DNA from 2 places in the Marinobacter sp. 1-3A genome. Region 1 is predicted to be linked to the other one. Evidence: predicted binding sites of a transcription regulator. Region 1 holds the regulator's gene; the other holds the start of a gene.
The links. The regulator LexA, encoded in region 1, represses DNA repair genes until DNA is damaged. The targets are predictions, from matches to a motif close to CTGTNTNNNNANACAG.

Region 2: a site for LexA is predicted at 6,624-6,639, ahead of recA (recombinase RecA). Genes of this name have one in related genera too.

Annotation. Positions count from the first base shown of each region.
Region 1 covers NZ_VCGZ01000001.1:593,916-601,471, reverse strand. The annotation lists gene FE848_RS02705 (translocation/assembly module TamB domain-containing protein) at 1-1,098, shown strand, start outside; gene FE848_RS02700 (gamma-glutamyl-gamma-aminobutyrate hydrolase family protein) at 1,131-1,862, opposite strand; gene FE848_RS02695 (amidoligase family protein) at 1,855-2,856, opposite strand; gene lexA (transcriptional repressor LexA) at 3,085-3,693, shown strand; gene FE848_RS02685 (cell division inhibitor SulA) at 3,739-4,230, shown strand; gene FE848_RS02680 (hypothetical protein) at 4,239-4,499, opposite strand; gene FE848_RS02675 (DUF6586 family protein) at 4,549-5,049, opposite strand; gene FE848_RS02670 (DUF1329 domain-containing protein) at 5,228-6,586, shown strand; gene FE848_RS02665 (SOS cell division inhibitor) at 6,676-7,029, shown strand; gene FE848_RS02660 (sigma-54 dependent transcriptional regulator) at 7,101-7,556, shown strand, end outside.
Region 2 covers NZ_VCGZ01000008.1:2,589-10,144, reverse strand. The annotation lists gene FE848_RS12990 (response regulator) at 1-1,234, opposite strand, end outside; gene fixJ (response regulator FixJ) at 1,281-1,907, opposite strand; gene FE848_RS12980 (Lon protease family protein) at 1,947-4,355, opposite strand; gene FE848_RS12975 (PilZ domain-containing protein) at 4,605-4,979, shown strand; gene FE848_RS12970 (flavodoxin family protein) at 4,986-5,456, opposite strand; gene recA (recombinase RecA) at 5,477-6,526, opposite strand; gene FE848_RS12960 (nicotinamide-nucleotide amidohydrolase family protein) at 6,691-7,191, opposite strand.

The DNA of each region.
Region 1 (7,556 bases):
GGCGAGATAACATTGAGCAATGGGCGGGTGGTGGATCCACGTTTACCGATCCCCATGGAGGAGGTCATTGTCAGTGTGGAGCTCAACGGCTATTCCGCTGATATTCGCGGCCGGATTCATAGCAATCCCCGCAGTGAAGCAATCATTGAGGGAGAGGTCGACTGGCAGGGAGCTCCCGGTGGTCAAATTCGCATTACCGGGGAACGGCTACCCTTTAGTCTTGAACCCTACGCTCACGTGGAAGTGGTGCCAGATCTGACTATCGCATTCCGTGACAGTGCACTGAGTGTGGAAGGCCGGCTTGAGGTGCCCCGCGGGAGTATCGAAATAAAAGGCCTGCCTGATCAGGCAGTGTCCGTATCTGAAGACGAAGTGATTGTAGGTGTGGAGCAGGAAGAGCCTCTTATCCGCTCGCTGGATATGGATGTGACGGTTGTGGTCGGTGAGGATCAGGTAACCTTTGCGGCATTCGGGGTGACCGGCGATTTGGAAGGCTCTTTGCGGATCAATAACGACATGGATACCAGAGGCACCCTGCAACTGGTTAATGGTCGATATGAGGCCTTTGGGCAGGAGCTTGAGTTGCGCAGGGCGCGATTGCTGTTTGTCGGCAGTCTGGTCCAGCCGTATCTCGATATTGAAGCTGTCCGTCAAGTGGATTCTGTGGTGGCAGGGATTCGGTTAAGCGGCCCGGTGCAGGCGCCCGTAACCGAAGTGTTCTCAAACCCCTCCATGCCGCAAGCAGAGGCGCTGTCTTATGTGATTCTTGGTCGGGCGCCCGGTGGGCAGGGTGATGATGGTCAGATGAGTCGTGCTGCTATTTCACTTGGCCTGACCCAGGTAAACAAGGTGACAGGGCAAATCGGTGAGGAGTTCGGCATTCGTCAGTTGACTCTGGAAGCAGAGGGCAGTGGCGACCAAACGTCGGTAGTAGCCAGTGGGTACCTGACTGATGAACTCAGTATCCGTTATGGGGTCGGAATTTTCGAACCGATCAGCACAGTAGCGCTGCGATATGATCTGGGTAAGTACTTTTACCTAGAAGCAGCCAGCGGGCTGGCTGCATCTCTGGATATCTTCTACACCCGGGATTTTTAAACTCTGTCAGGCCTGTCAGTTGCAGCGGACGCTCAATGAGCTGGAGCAGTTTGGCTCAATCGGGCCAGCTTGACGGTTAAGGCTGCCTCCAGAAACTGACCAAAGATGCGCCTGTGCCCGGCATGGTAAAGCAGGTATTCAGGGTGCCACTGAAGCCCCATAAGCCATTGCCCCTGGGTGCTTTCAATGGCCTGAACAAACAGGTCGTTATCCACCGCGGTCACCTTCAGGTTTTTCCCAAGCTGTTTTATGGCCTGGCTGTGTATGCGGTTTGCGCCTATTACCGGCGCTCTCATAACCTGCCCCAGCAAGCTTGTTGCGACAAGTCGTACGGTTTGCATCGGCAGCAATAAAGGGCGGTGTCTGGTGTTTACCCTTAAGGGGGTAACGTTCTGGCACAGGGAGCCACCGTGGAATATGTTGATGAACTGCGCGCCTCTGCAAATACCCAGTACCGGGATTCCTATTGCTTCTGCTTGTTCCAGGAGCAGTTGGTCTGTGGTGTCCCGTGCTTTGTCATACTTGGCGCTTACCTGCGGCTGCTGGCCATAACGCTCAGGATGCACGTGGGTACCCCCGGAAAGCACCAGTCCGTCAAGCAGAGACACATCCACCCTGGCACCAGGGCGTATGTAGTAGGTATGCGCACCCTTCAGGCGAAGTGCCAAGCTAATCAAGCGTTGGGCAAAACGTTTTCGAGCCGGGCCGCTGATGCCTATCGTCAGCCCGGGCAGGCTGTCGTCAGGTTCGATGTGTTCAGACATAGCCTTTGCTTTCGAGCCAGTGTGTAGAGGTTTCCAGCCAGCTTGTGGTCAGATTGCGTATGCTGATTTTACGGCTGTCCATGAACAGGGCGCGAAGTTCTCTCAAATCCTCAGCGTGGTTGGCCAGTTGCTCAACCACGACCCAGTCATTCCAGACAGTGGAGAAATGCCAGTCAGGGTTATCTATGTCGCAGTCCGGAAGTCTGTAATGCAAGGTTGGCCGGCTTTTGATGCGGGGGTCTTCAACGTATTCGTCGAGCAGGGGTTTGTCGAGATGAGCAAACAGGGGCAGTAGATCAAGGGCTCGGTTACGAGTAGGGTTGGATTCCAGGTAATCCACCATCATTTGCCGCTGATCTGGTGCGTAGTTGTCCTCAATCAACAGGTCGGTGTACTTGCTGCTCCACGGCTCAATGTAGGGGGTGAACTTTCTGCTGATATCCAGTTGATGGCGAGCTTTTAGCCAATCATATAGCACTGCAAACGCCTGATAATAGCGCACAAGTGTTGTCGGCTTGAGGTCTGGCAGTTCAGGGTTAAGCTGTAAGCCGAACGCAAAGTAGATCGCGTTTCTGCTGCCCAATGCACCCGCTTCCCGGAGTTCGTCGACCAGAGTCTCAATCTGGTGCAGGTCTGAAAAAGCCATGGGCGGACTTACAATTTCCAGCGGCACAATCAATTCAGCCGCTGCGTCTATAACCTCCATTGCCTGCCCGCCAAGTTCCCGAATGGGTTGGGGAAGGCGCTCGTCTGCAAGATCCAGATCTTTGATCGGGTCGGAATCCAGTTCAATGATGAAACTGCCCAAGGGGGTTTCAAGCGTGCTCACATAGCGGGACTGCGGTTTTGCAACGCCGCCCAACAACGCCCCGGCCAGGTCAACTAACTCCTGATATCCCAACCCGGACAATTCAATCTCCACACCCACCCTGCGCTCTTTCCCGTCGGCGGTTTTGACTACGTCTGGCATGTTCAAGGTGATGGTTTTATTCATGGTTCTCTCTGAGGCGGAGTGTGAAGTTTTTCACTCTATCACACTACCAAAGCACTACCAGTCAGGGAGCTGCAAGAAAATAACCTGAGCGGCTTTACACTGGATAAAACACTGTATATAGTCAAATCACTGTATAAAAAGACAGGATGGTTGGATTACTGTATACACCATCACATATAAGACCCGGCTTGTATAAGCCCTGCATGCAGCAAGCGGAGCAGCGAAACAATGAAGCTGACAGCAAGACAAACCCAGGTACTGGAAATTATTCGTCGATCTGTTGACGAAACCGGCTATCCACCTACACGTGCAGAAATTGCGACAGAGATGGGTTTCCGTTCTGCGAATGCGGCGGAAGAGCACTTGCGTGCATTGGCGCGTAAGGGTGCCATCGAAATGGTTCCGGGTGCCAGCAGGGGTATCCGGTTGCCTGAAGTTGCCGAAGACCCCGGTTTGCCGGTTATTGGTCAGGTAGCGGCGGGCAGTCCGATTCTGGCCCAGGAGCACGTTGAAGACCATTGCACGCTCAAGCCGGAGTTTTTCTCGCCTTCTGCTGACTATCTGCTTCGTGTCAGGGGTATGAGCATGAAAGATATCGGGATTCTGGATGGCGACTTGCTTGCTGTGCACAGCACTCAGGATGTTCGAAATGGCCAGGTGGTTGTAGCCCGGGTGGGTGATGAAGTGACTGTGAAACGCTTTAGAAAAGAAGGTTCAAAAGTCTATCTGATCGCTGAAAATGAAGAGTTTGCGCCGATAGAAATCGATTTGAAAGAGCAGGAATTGTTTATTGAAGGGCTGGGTGTGGGTGTTATCCGGCGTTCCGATCTGCACTGATCGGGCCAGCATAACCACAGACGCATTGTAAAGGCGGGTAAATATATGGAACAGCTAAGCTTTAATCAGAATATTGCGTGGCAGCAGAGCGTTATGCCTGGCCTGGTACCGGAATACACAGCCCCGAAGCAGCGCACGGTTATCCGGACGCGGCGCAAGCCTGATGTGGAAAGTCCTGCGCCGGCTGGAAATGTAACGGAAATCATTCTGCCGGAGGGGCAGGTAGAGAACTTTCAACTGCTATTGCCAATGCTGACTCAGCTGAACCAGGAGAAGCGCTGGTTGGCGTGGATAGACCCGCCCCAGGCGCTGGTGAGTAAGTGGCAAAAGATGCACGGTATCATTACCGGTGAACTGCTGGTTTTGCGTTCTACCGCTGAGTACCCGGCTCGTCAGCTTGCTGAGATAGCACTAAGCGCGGGTACCTGTCATGCGGTGGTTATGTGGACGGGGAAGCTGGGTAAAACAGCATTTGCTTCCTTGCAGGAAGCGGCTGCTAAAGGCAACAGCCACGGGGTCGTTCTCAGGCAGCGTTGAGTCCGGTTTTAATGCAGTGTGTATGCGGGCTGGGCGTCTGAAACGTCCAGTTCGTCGTCTTCCCAGTCAATGTCGTGAGACACAGTCCCGGCAGCTTCTATACCCGCCGCAATCATGGCTTTGGCCACAGACATATCCCGATCTCCCATCATTTCACGGGCTTCATCCGAAAATGAAATTTTGACTAATGGCGCGCTGTCGTCGTCGATGCGGCGAAGGGCATAATCGCCGTTGTTCAGTTGTACAATTTCGAAAAACGATGGTGACATTTCAATAACCTTTTAATGTTGAGAACCTGTAAGTGTGTATTGGGAGGGATTACCACTCGCCGTGTTGCGCTTCCAGGTTGTCGGTAAACTGTTTTATGGCTTTCAGAGTTTTTCTGAGAGCTTGGGCTGATCGGTCTGGCCCGGTTTCTGCTGAGACGGCAATAATGTTTTCTGAGTTAACCGTCTTCCGTGTCGCTGGTGGGTTGTTCTGAGCAGTCTCGAGCTGATCAAGGTGGCTCCACCAGCTTCTGCTGTCCCGTTCAAGAGTTGTAAGAAACTCTATTTCCGTGGCCTCATCGCCAATAAGATTGGCCAGTTCCGCGAGGGACAAAGGCCTATTCGGGCGTTTCTGGTAAAGCCTGGCAATCATTGCCAGTAATAATTGTTTCGCTCTCAGCAGCAGTTCGATAGAGCCTTGTGTTGCTGCTTCCTGCTGCAGTTTTTGCGTTGGCGCCGAGCTTCCTGTAGCAGCCGCTTGAGCCGCGACATCAAGTAACGTGCTGGCAAGAAACAATTTTTGTGAAACCAGCGAATACCATTGAGAAGCCATCGAGCGCTCACCTTAATTAATCCGCCATTCTACCATTTTGGTTTGCAGATTTCTTTACCCCCCTGCAGACTTGGTCCCAAGTGACAATAAAACACAATTAATGACTTGAAACGGGCGTTTGAATTTGGCAAAAAGCATGCTTCGTCTTGGGTTATTGGTTTGTCTGGAGGGGTATGGAATGCGGAGCCGATTAGTCGCATGTATGGCAGTTCTTTTGGTTGGGTATACCGGCCAGGTGCTGTCAGCAGTAACGGTAGCTGAAGCAGAACGGCTAAAACGGGATTTGACGCCGGTTGGTGCTGAGCGGGCAAGCAATGCCTCCGGTAGCATTCCCGAGTGGACCGGCGGGCTGAGTGAGGCGCCTGCTAACTGGCGTAAGGGCCAGGTTGAGATAGATCCATTTCCCCAAGACGAAACCTTGTTCGTAATCACTGCGAGCAACATGCACCTCTACAAAGACAGGCTCTCTGAAGGCTCCATTAAAATGCTGAGCCAGTACGGCCCGAATTTCTTTATGCCGGTTTACCAGACTCGCCGTACAGCAGCATTTCCTGAGAATGTGTACGAGAAATACTATGAGAATGCTCTGACTGCGGAGGTGCTGGATAACGGTAATGGCGTGCGCAACACTATTATGACAAGCCCGTTTCCCATTCCGAAAACCGGGCTTGAAGTGATGTGGAACCACATTTTGCGGTATCGCGGTGAAGAGGTATCCTTCCGGAGTGCCTCTGCAACGCCCCAGGTGGATGGCTCCTACAACCCTGTAGTTAATCACTACGACTACTACTTCCCTTACAGCAAGGAAGGGGCGGTGCTTGCTGATATAGATAACAAAATCTTCTATCTCAAGACCGATACAATTTCACCTTCTACCTTGGCCGGAACAATCACACTGGTGCATGAAACCCTCGATCAGGTGCGCTCGCCGCGGCTGGCTTGGCGTTATGACGCCGGATCCCGACGCCTGAGGCGCTCGCCGAACCTGGCGTATGAAACAGACTTGCCGAACTCTTCTTCTCTGCGCTCGGTCGATCAGAAAGATATGTATAACGGTGCGCCCAACCAGTACGACTGGGAGTTGAAGGGTAAGCGGGAAATGTTTGTTCCCTACAATGCTTACAAACTGCATGATGAGTCTGTCAAGCCGGGTGATGTCATCCGTGCCGGGCATATCAATCAGGAGCTGACCCGCTACGAACTGCACCGGGTATGGGTAGTCGAGGCAACTCGCCGCACCGGCATCAAGCACATTTATGACCGTCGTGTTTTCTATGTGGATGAAGACAGTTGGCAAATCCTGATGTCCGAAGAGTATGACGAGGCGGGCAATTTGTGGCGTGTTTCCGAGGCCCACAACATCAGTTATTACCAGGTGCCAGTATTCTGGACTACCATGGAAATGACCTACGACCTCAAGGCGAAGCGTTATTATGTTGATGGTTTGAACAATAACTATCCCGCTTATAATTTCGAGCCCGGGTTCCGGGGCAGCGAATTTACGGCTTCCTCAGCAAGGCGAGACGCTCGCCGCTGATTTCAGTGTAAACGGTTGAGTTGCTGGCGCTAGCCAGCGGCTTGACCGGGTCGCCCGTATTCTATCCCTTATTTCCAGGAGAACAGGTTATGGCCGACCCTCAGAATCCCCCTTCTTCAGAACTCCAGGCCTACCTGGATAGCTTCGATCAGCTTATGGCAGACCTGGGTCACGCACTCGCAGACCAGGATTGGGATGCCCTGGTGCGGCTTAACGAGCAGGTAAAGCCTACAATAGAACCCCTGATGGCCTCGCTGGAAGCCGGGAAGGCCGATCCGGAACTGGTTCGCACTCGGCTTGAAGAGTTGCGCCAGTTTATGGACGCAGCGGGTGAGGGTGCCACCCGAGCCAAGGCTGAAGCGGAACAGGCTCTGAAAGGTGTGAATCGAAACCGCAGTGCTGCCAAAGCCTATCACAACGTTTCAACAACCCAGCCAAAATAGCGTCATAAAATTGACTCTTCTGTGTTTACAGTCTTAAATACCGCACATATCCCCCAAAGAGATGTTTGTGAATGTCCAAAAATAACAAGGTGCTGGTGCTGAGTGAGGACGAGTCGAGGCGTCGGGATCTGGCGACTATTCTGGAGTTCGTCGGCGAGGAACAGGTTTTAGCAGGCGACGAAGCCTTGGCGCTCCTTGAATCTGGCGATGCAGAAAGTTTGGCGGACATTTCGGTTGTCGTGGTAAACGGGGAAGACCCGAATATCGTCAGCACAATCGAAAAAGTGTGTAAGGCAGTGCATGGCGTGCCTTTCCTCATGGTTGGCGACCCTTTACTCAAAGGTCTTGCGGAGACAGATGCCTCACGCGTTATTGCCCGTATGGAATGGCCGCTTAATTACACCAAGTTTGTTGACTCCCTGTACCGTGCGCAAATCTACAGCGATCAGTTCCGGCGTTCCAAAGAGCGTGGTGAGCAGCGGGGGCTGCAGCTGTTCCGCAGCCTGGTTGGTACCAGTCGCAAGGTG
Region 2 (7,556 bases), on a different contig from region 1:
GCGCAACTTGTTGAACCTGAATCGGGTCAGCCAGCACCTCCGGCAGATCCTCGGATACAAGTAGCTCAATGGCCCCGTCGTTGTTGCGCGCGTCCACTTCCGCAAACTCGCGGGTGTCTTCCAGCAGAGCAGGAACAGAAAGCACTTCTTTGCCAGTCGCAGGTTTTTTAACAAATCGCCTGATCCTGCGAATTATCTCGCTGGCACGGTGCGATTGCGCCTCAATTTTATCAAGGGTTTCCTGCAGCAGACTCAAATTCGGGTTTTCAACGGACATCATCCGCTTGGAGACTCGAGCATAATTGGCAATTGCAGTCAGTGGCTGATTCACCTCGTGAGCAACACCTGCAGCCATCTCTCCCATGGTGGTCAACCGGGATATGTGCGCCAATTGGTCACGCTGCTCCTGTACCAGCTCTCGCGCCTCTTCCAGCGCCTGCTCGCCATCAAGCTCGACCGTTATATCGCGGAATACAACCACCGCACCGTGCAACTCTTCTCCTTCAAGCTTTGGCGTGGAACGGTATTCAGCCGGAAATCCGGTGCCATCGGCACGCAGCATTCTTATATCGCGCTGATTTTCCGCCACACCCTGGCTACAGGTCGCATGAACCGGGAGTCCGCTAGGGCATTGGGCTGCTGTACTGAAGTGGGTATCGAAAAAATTCCGGCCGATCAGATCTTCAACAGGGCATCGCATAATGATGCCTGCTGCAGGATTGGCGAACTCGATCGTGCCCTTCTCATCAAGCCCGTAGATACCTTCACTGATCGAATTGAGGATACGGGCCTGATCGCTCTGAAGCTCCCTGTTTCGCGCCTGAAGTTCACGCTCAAGCCGAATAACGCGGGCATGGGTTTTAACCCTGGCAATCACTTCCTGGGACTGGAAAGGCTTGGAGATATAATCAGCCCCGCCCAACGCGAAGCCTTTGACTTTCGCTTGCAGGTCATCCAGGGCTGAGAGGAACACAACGGCACAGTCAGCCGTCTCAGGATCGGCTTTGAGGCGTTCGCATACCTCATAGCCGTCCATTTCGGGCATCATGATGTCGAGCAGGACAACTTCGGGCTGATGGCGGTGGGCAAGATCCAAGGCTTTTTCGCCTTCATTGGCGATCAGCAACCGATAGCCTTTATCTTTCAGTGTCTCATAGAGAACTTTCAGGTTCTGTGGATTGTCATCCACCAGCAGAACCGTCACTTCTGAATTTTCGCTGACAACTTCAGTCATATAAAAAAAGGCCGGTCAAAAAGATAACCGCATGATGCCGGCCAGATCACCTCTCGTCGATAAGGTTCTTTACGGACAGCACCATTCGAACCAGGTGTGCCAGCGAATGAGTCCCCATCTTATGCATCACCCGCGAGCGATGAATCTCAACCGTGCGCTGGCTGATTTCCAGTTCGATAGCGATCACCTTGTTCGCCTGCCCTTCTATCATGCGATCCATAATCTCATGTTCGCGAGGCGTCAGGCTTTTAACCCGGCGGATGATTTCCTGCTTCTCTCCCAGTGTTTTACGCTGTTCCAGATCCTGTTCCAGCGCCGCTTCGATCTTCTCTAGCAACGCTTCTTCGCGATAAGGCTTCTGGATAAAGTCCACGGCGCCTTCTTTCATGGCATCAACAGCCATAGGGACATCGCCGTGTCCGGTCACAAAAATGATTGGGAGAATAGAATGCTTTTCATTTAACTTTTTCTGCAACTCCATACCATCCATGCCCGGCATACGGATATCCAGCACGATGCAGCCAGCCATTTTTTCGGAATAATCCTTGAGAAACACTGCCGCGTTCTCATAGGTTTTAACCGACTTGCCATCGGTTTTCAGTAACAGTTCCAGCGAGTCACGAACGGCTTCGTCGTCCTCTACCACGTATACAGTTTGCTGAATGTCAGTCATGGGTGTGTTCTCTCCTGTCTGTTTTATTATGGCGACCGGTCAATGAATTGACGGATCTTTCTGATCGTCCCGGGCGTGTTCCTGGCGTTCGTGCTCACGCATTTTCTCAAGCCGTTGCTGGATAATGCCAAAAACGCTCTGTTTCGGATAGTTGCCTTTACTGTCGGCCTTGCCCGCCGGCTTACCCAACAACAAGGTCACCGCTTCCTCGACATTTGAAACTGAGTAAACCGCAAACCGGTTTTCCCGGACAGCCTGAACCACTTCGCTGTCCAGCATTAAGTTCTGAACGTTGTTGGCCGGAATAATGGCGCCCTGGGTGCCTGTAAGCCCACCCTTGAGCTGACAGGTAGCAAAGAAGCCTTCAACTTTTTCATTAACGCCGCCAATCGGCTGCACCTCGCCAAACTGGTTAACGGAACCTGTAATGGCCAGGTCTTGTCGCACCGGAACGCCAGAAAGCGAAGATATCAGGGCACAGAGCTCTGCCAGCGAGGCGCTATCACCATCTACCTCGCCGTAGTTCTGCTCAAAAGTCAGGCTCGCAGACAGGTGCATGGGGTCCATCACCGCAAAGTGTGAGGCTAGCCACGAACTCAAAATCATCACACCCTTGGAATGAATATTGCCACCTAACTTCACATCCCGTTCGATATCCATAATCCCGCCATCCCCATAATAGCAGGTGGCCGTTACGCGGTTGGACAAGCCAAACTCGAACCCTCCCGTGGAGAGCACAGACAGCGCATTAACCTGGCCCACAACCGAGCCTTGGGTTGATACAAACGTGGAGCCGTCACGAATTGAATCGTAAAGCTGGTCACGGATACGGCTACTGCGGTATTTCGCACTCTCAAGCGCTCTTTCCACATGAACATCCTGAATCATCTTGGCATTCGCCTGGCGAGCCCAAAAGTCCGATTCCCGCAGCAGGTTGGCTATATTGGCAGCATGCAATGAAAGCCTGTCCTGGTGTTCTGCCATACGCGCGCTGTGCTCGATGACCCTTGCCACAGCTTTATTGGTGCAGTGCAGCAGGTTTTTTTCTTTGACAACGCTGGCAATAAACTTTGCATACATAACCTGGCTTTCTTCGGAGCGGTACATTTCGTTCTCGAAGTCCGCAGTCACCCGGAACAACTCTGCAAACTCGGGATCGTAATCCTGCAGCAGCATCCAGGTTTCACGATCTCCGAACAGCACAAGCTTCACATCCAGCGGCACGGCCTGCGGCTCAATGGAGATGGTGCCTGAGAGCGTCAACTCTCGCTCAAGAGAGTTGATCTGAATGCACTTCGAGCGCAAAGCCCGCTTGATGCCGTCCCATACGAAGGGCTGCTCAAGCACCTTTATGGCATCCATCAACAGATAACCACCATTGGCCCGGTGCAGGCTGCCGGCCCGAATCAGGGAGAAATCGGTAAATACCGTGCCTTTATAGGTAACGTTCTCAACGTATCCAAAAAGGTTGTGATAAGTGGGGTTGTCTTCCACCACCATTGGCACTTCGTTGGTCTTCTGGTGCACCACCACATTAACGAGATAGCGCCGGGGCATCTTTTTATCCAGCGACGCATAGGCAATAGCTGCTTGCTCTTCGTTGTCGTCGAGAAAAATCTCCAGATTCTCAACCAGGTCTTTGCGTACCGCCTCGAAGTAAGCCACTACATCCGGCAGGTTTTTGTAGCTCTCAATCAATGCATCAATCTGGTGGCCAGATATCCCTTCCAGCGTTTCCTTGTTCAGGGCCTGTTGTTCATCGGCATATTCCTGCTCCCAATCCGCCAATTTCCGAAGTGCTTGCCGGAGCTTTTTCTCAAGTTTGTTGATTGAATCTTCGAACTTGTCGCGCTGTGCATCCGTTAGCGCCTTGAACGTCTCTGCGGTATGCGGCTTATCACCATTCATTGCCACCAAACGGTAACCACCTGGCGTGGTGATGGTCAGGCTGACCTTCTTGCGGCGGGCCTGGGCAGCGACCTTCTCGAGCTCATCTTCCTGCTTTTTGCCATACTCTTCTTTGAGCTGTTCTGAACGTTCCAGAAAGCTGTCGCTATCGAAGGTCTGTGGAATGACCTTCACCAGCCGGCTCATGAGCTTTTCCATGTCCTGTTTCAACAGCACGCCCTTACCCGCAGGCAACTGCAGCAGCTTGGGAATCCGCGGCTCCTCAAAATCTGCGACATAACACCAGTCGTGACTTTGCTGCTCAGTATCCAGGTGGTGCTCAAGATAACGCAGCATCATCGTGCGCTTACCCAGGCCGTTACGCCCTACGGCATACACGTTATAGCCACCATGGGGCATGGCAAGCGCAAACCGCACGGCTTCCTGGGCCCGATTCTGGCCCACAATTTCCGCGAGCGGCTCCAGCTGTCTGGTCGACTTGAACGGTAGATCTTTCAGAACACAGGCTTTGTAAAGCTGATGCAGAGGCAGTGACTTCAAGGTTGGGTCCTGTAACGGTTGACTCATTGGCCGGTCATTGTAGGTTCTGTGAACCTGTCTGTCGCGCTCGAGGGCAAGAATTGTGACAAACGCTTAAAGGCGGAAGATTTTGTGATGCAAGTCACGCTTCACAATCTCCTCATTGCCCTCGTCTTTCATCGAACACTACACTTCACAAGCCGACTCTCAGCCTTTAGTCTTATAGTCGGCTATAACAACATAATAATAAGCAATGGGTGCCAGTTTACGATGAGTGATTCCGAAGATCGCCGGCTCAAGGATCGCTATTCTGCTTCGTGCCTTAAGGTACAAGTTCGTCAGCGCGGTTTTTTCAAGAATAGCAAACCTTCTTTCCAGGCCACCTGTCTCGACCTGAACCGTTACGGCATGGCCTTGCTCTGCCCACGCCCGCTGGATCCTGGTACTCGCCTGTTTATGGACTTTGAAGGGAAGTACATCAGCGAATCAAAGGTGTGCGCCCGCGTTGTAGAATGCCGCCCTTTCCAGGCCGGCTACCGGGTAAGTGTTCAATTCAGCTATTACCTTAACAAAAAAGGCTATTCCAGAGCGGTAGACAACGCTTTGTCACGCATCGAAGGCTTCTACAACCGCCTCGCCAGCTAACACTTCTCAGGCCAACCCGGCATCCAGGCTGGCTGCAACGTACATCCCTAACTCCCGACATTGCTCTTCGAACTCATCCTGATACTCTCCGCGGCACATCAGTGGTTCCTGGATTAGTTTCCAGCGTAACCCGGTGGTGATGCTTTCAATCGCGCGCCGCGTTCCTGTGCCGTCATGGCCAGCCCGGATATAAAATGCAAATGGAAGACCTTGGGTTTTCTCCAGGCAGGGGTAGTAGCTGCGGTCGAAGAAATCCTTCAGCGCGCCGCTCATGTAGCCGAGATTTTCAGTGGTGCCGAGGATAATGGCATCACAGGCAAGAACATCATCCGGGCCAGCATCCAGGGGCGCCAGCACGGTTACTTCAACATTTTCGATATCTTCGTGCCCTGCACCCTGCGCGACCGCATCGCGCAGGGTGAGGGTATTCGGAGAAGGCGCATGAGAAACAATAAGCAATTTCTTTATAGGTTCCACAAAGCACCTCCCATACTGACTTAAAGCAACTCACCTGCTGCTTCAACAGGCGCTTCTGCAGCGGCATCTTTCTTGGATGCCGGCTTGGGCATCAGCCTTTCACGCACCTTGGCTTCAATTTCCTTTGCTATTTCCAGATTCTCTTCAAGGAACTTGCAAGCATTGGCCTTACCTTGGCCAATCTTATCGCCGTTATAGGCATACCAAGCGCCGGACTTGTCCACAAAGCCTTCCTTAACGCCCATATCGAGCACTTCGGCCATGTGATAAATACCCTTGCCATAAAGAATCTGGAACTCAGCCTGACGGAATGGAGGAGCAACCTTGTTCTTCACAACTTTAACGCGGGTTTCGTTGCCAACAACCTCGTCGCCATCTTTTACTGCACCGATGCGACGAATATCCAAACGTACTGATGAGTAGAATTTAAGCGCGTTACCACCGGTGGTGGTTTCAGGGCTGCCGAACATTACGCCGATCTTCATACGGATCTGGTTAATGAAAACCAGCAAGCAGTTGGCGTGTTTCACATTGCCCGTGAGCTTGCGCAGAGCCTGAGACATGAGGCGGGCCTGCAAGCCGACGTGGCTATCGCCCATCTCACCTTCAATTTCAGCCTTTGGAGTCAGCGCCGCTACAGAGTCAACAATGATGACGTCTACCGCATTGGAGCGTACCAGCATGTCGGCAATTTCAAGAGCCTGCTCACCGGTATCTGGCTGGGAAACCAGAAGGTCGTCTACGTTAACGCCCAACTTCTCAGCGTAGATGGGATCCAGCGCGTGCTCAGCATCGATGAAGGCACAGGTTTTACCGGCTTTCTGAGCTTCGGCAATAACCTGGAGGGTCAGAGTTGTTTTACCAGAGCTTTCAGGGCCGTAAATTTCAACAATTCGGCCGTAAGGCAGTCCGCCTATACCCAGGGCAACGTCCAGCCCAAGAGATCCGGTGGAGACCGCAGGAATGGCTTCGCGGGGCTGGTCGCCCATTTTCATCACTGCGCCTTTACCAAACTGGCGCTCAATCTGGCCCAGCGCTGCGCTTAATGCTTTTTTGCGGTTGTCTTCCATCAGTGCAAACCCTCTGTTGCCTTGGCCAACGGCAAGATAGTCAAGCCGGTGGAGGTATGATTAATCGGGAAGCCGTACAGTGGTAACAGCGAATTCCCTGTATATTTGAACAGTATTAAAACATACCCCGAGAGAGAGGCCAACCCCTGTTATTGTGAAAGCATTCAGGTTTGCTTCAAAAACCCGCTAACTCCCTGCAGGGCAAAGAGAACCGCCTGCCGTCGCACCTGATCGCGATCGCCTCTGAAGTGCTGCACAACCGCTTCGGTGCTCTCAATGCTGGCGCCCCAGGCAAACCAAACCGTTCCTACCGGTTTTTCTTCACTGCCCCCACCTGGCCCGGCTACCCCGCTAATGGCAACCGCTACATTCGCACCGGTGGCTGCAAGTGCGCCTGCAACCATCTCACGCACCACCGGTTCGCTAACAGCACCATGATTGCCCAAAGAGGCATCGGTAACGCCTAACAACGATTGCTTGGCTTCATTGCTGTAGGTGACCAAGCCGCCCACCACATAGGCGGAAGATCCCGGTTTATCTGTCAGCACCTTGGCAACCCAGCCACCGGTGCAACTCTCGGCAGTCACTACCGTGGAACCCAGCTGTAGCAACTTTGCGGCTAATTGATCTCCAGCTTGTTCGAGTTCGTGGTCACTGGCAGGCATAATGTGCTCCCTCGTTTCATCACGGGCATAATTTTCTTACAATCCGTGGCTTCATCCAAAGTAAGATTATCCGGACTTGTTCATGTCAGCAGCTCAGAACACCAAACCCCAGCACACACCCATGATGCATCGGTGTGTTATCACTGTTTTATATGAATTTTCTTAGACTGGAAGTGGATAGCTACACTTAACGTTATACTTTACCTTGAGACTGCGATGGACTTCCCTGGACCAACTTGCCGGCCACTTCAAACCTTTGCTCATGATTTTCGGTTGATCACGAACAATTAGCCAGGCCAGTTTATGCATCACCCTTACATCTGTTGAACCCTTCGGGCCAGCGTCCACTTGAAGCGAGTTGCCCT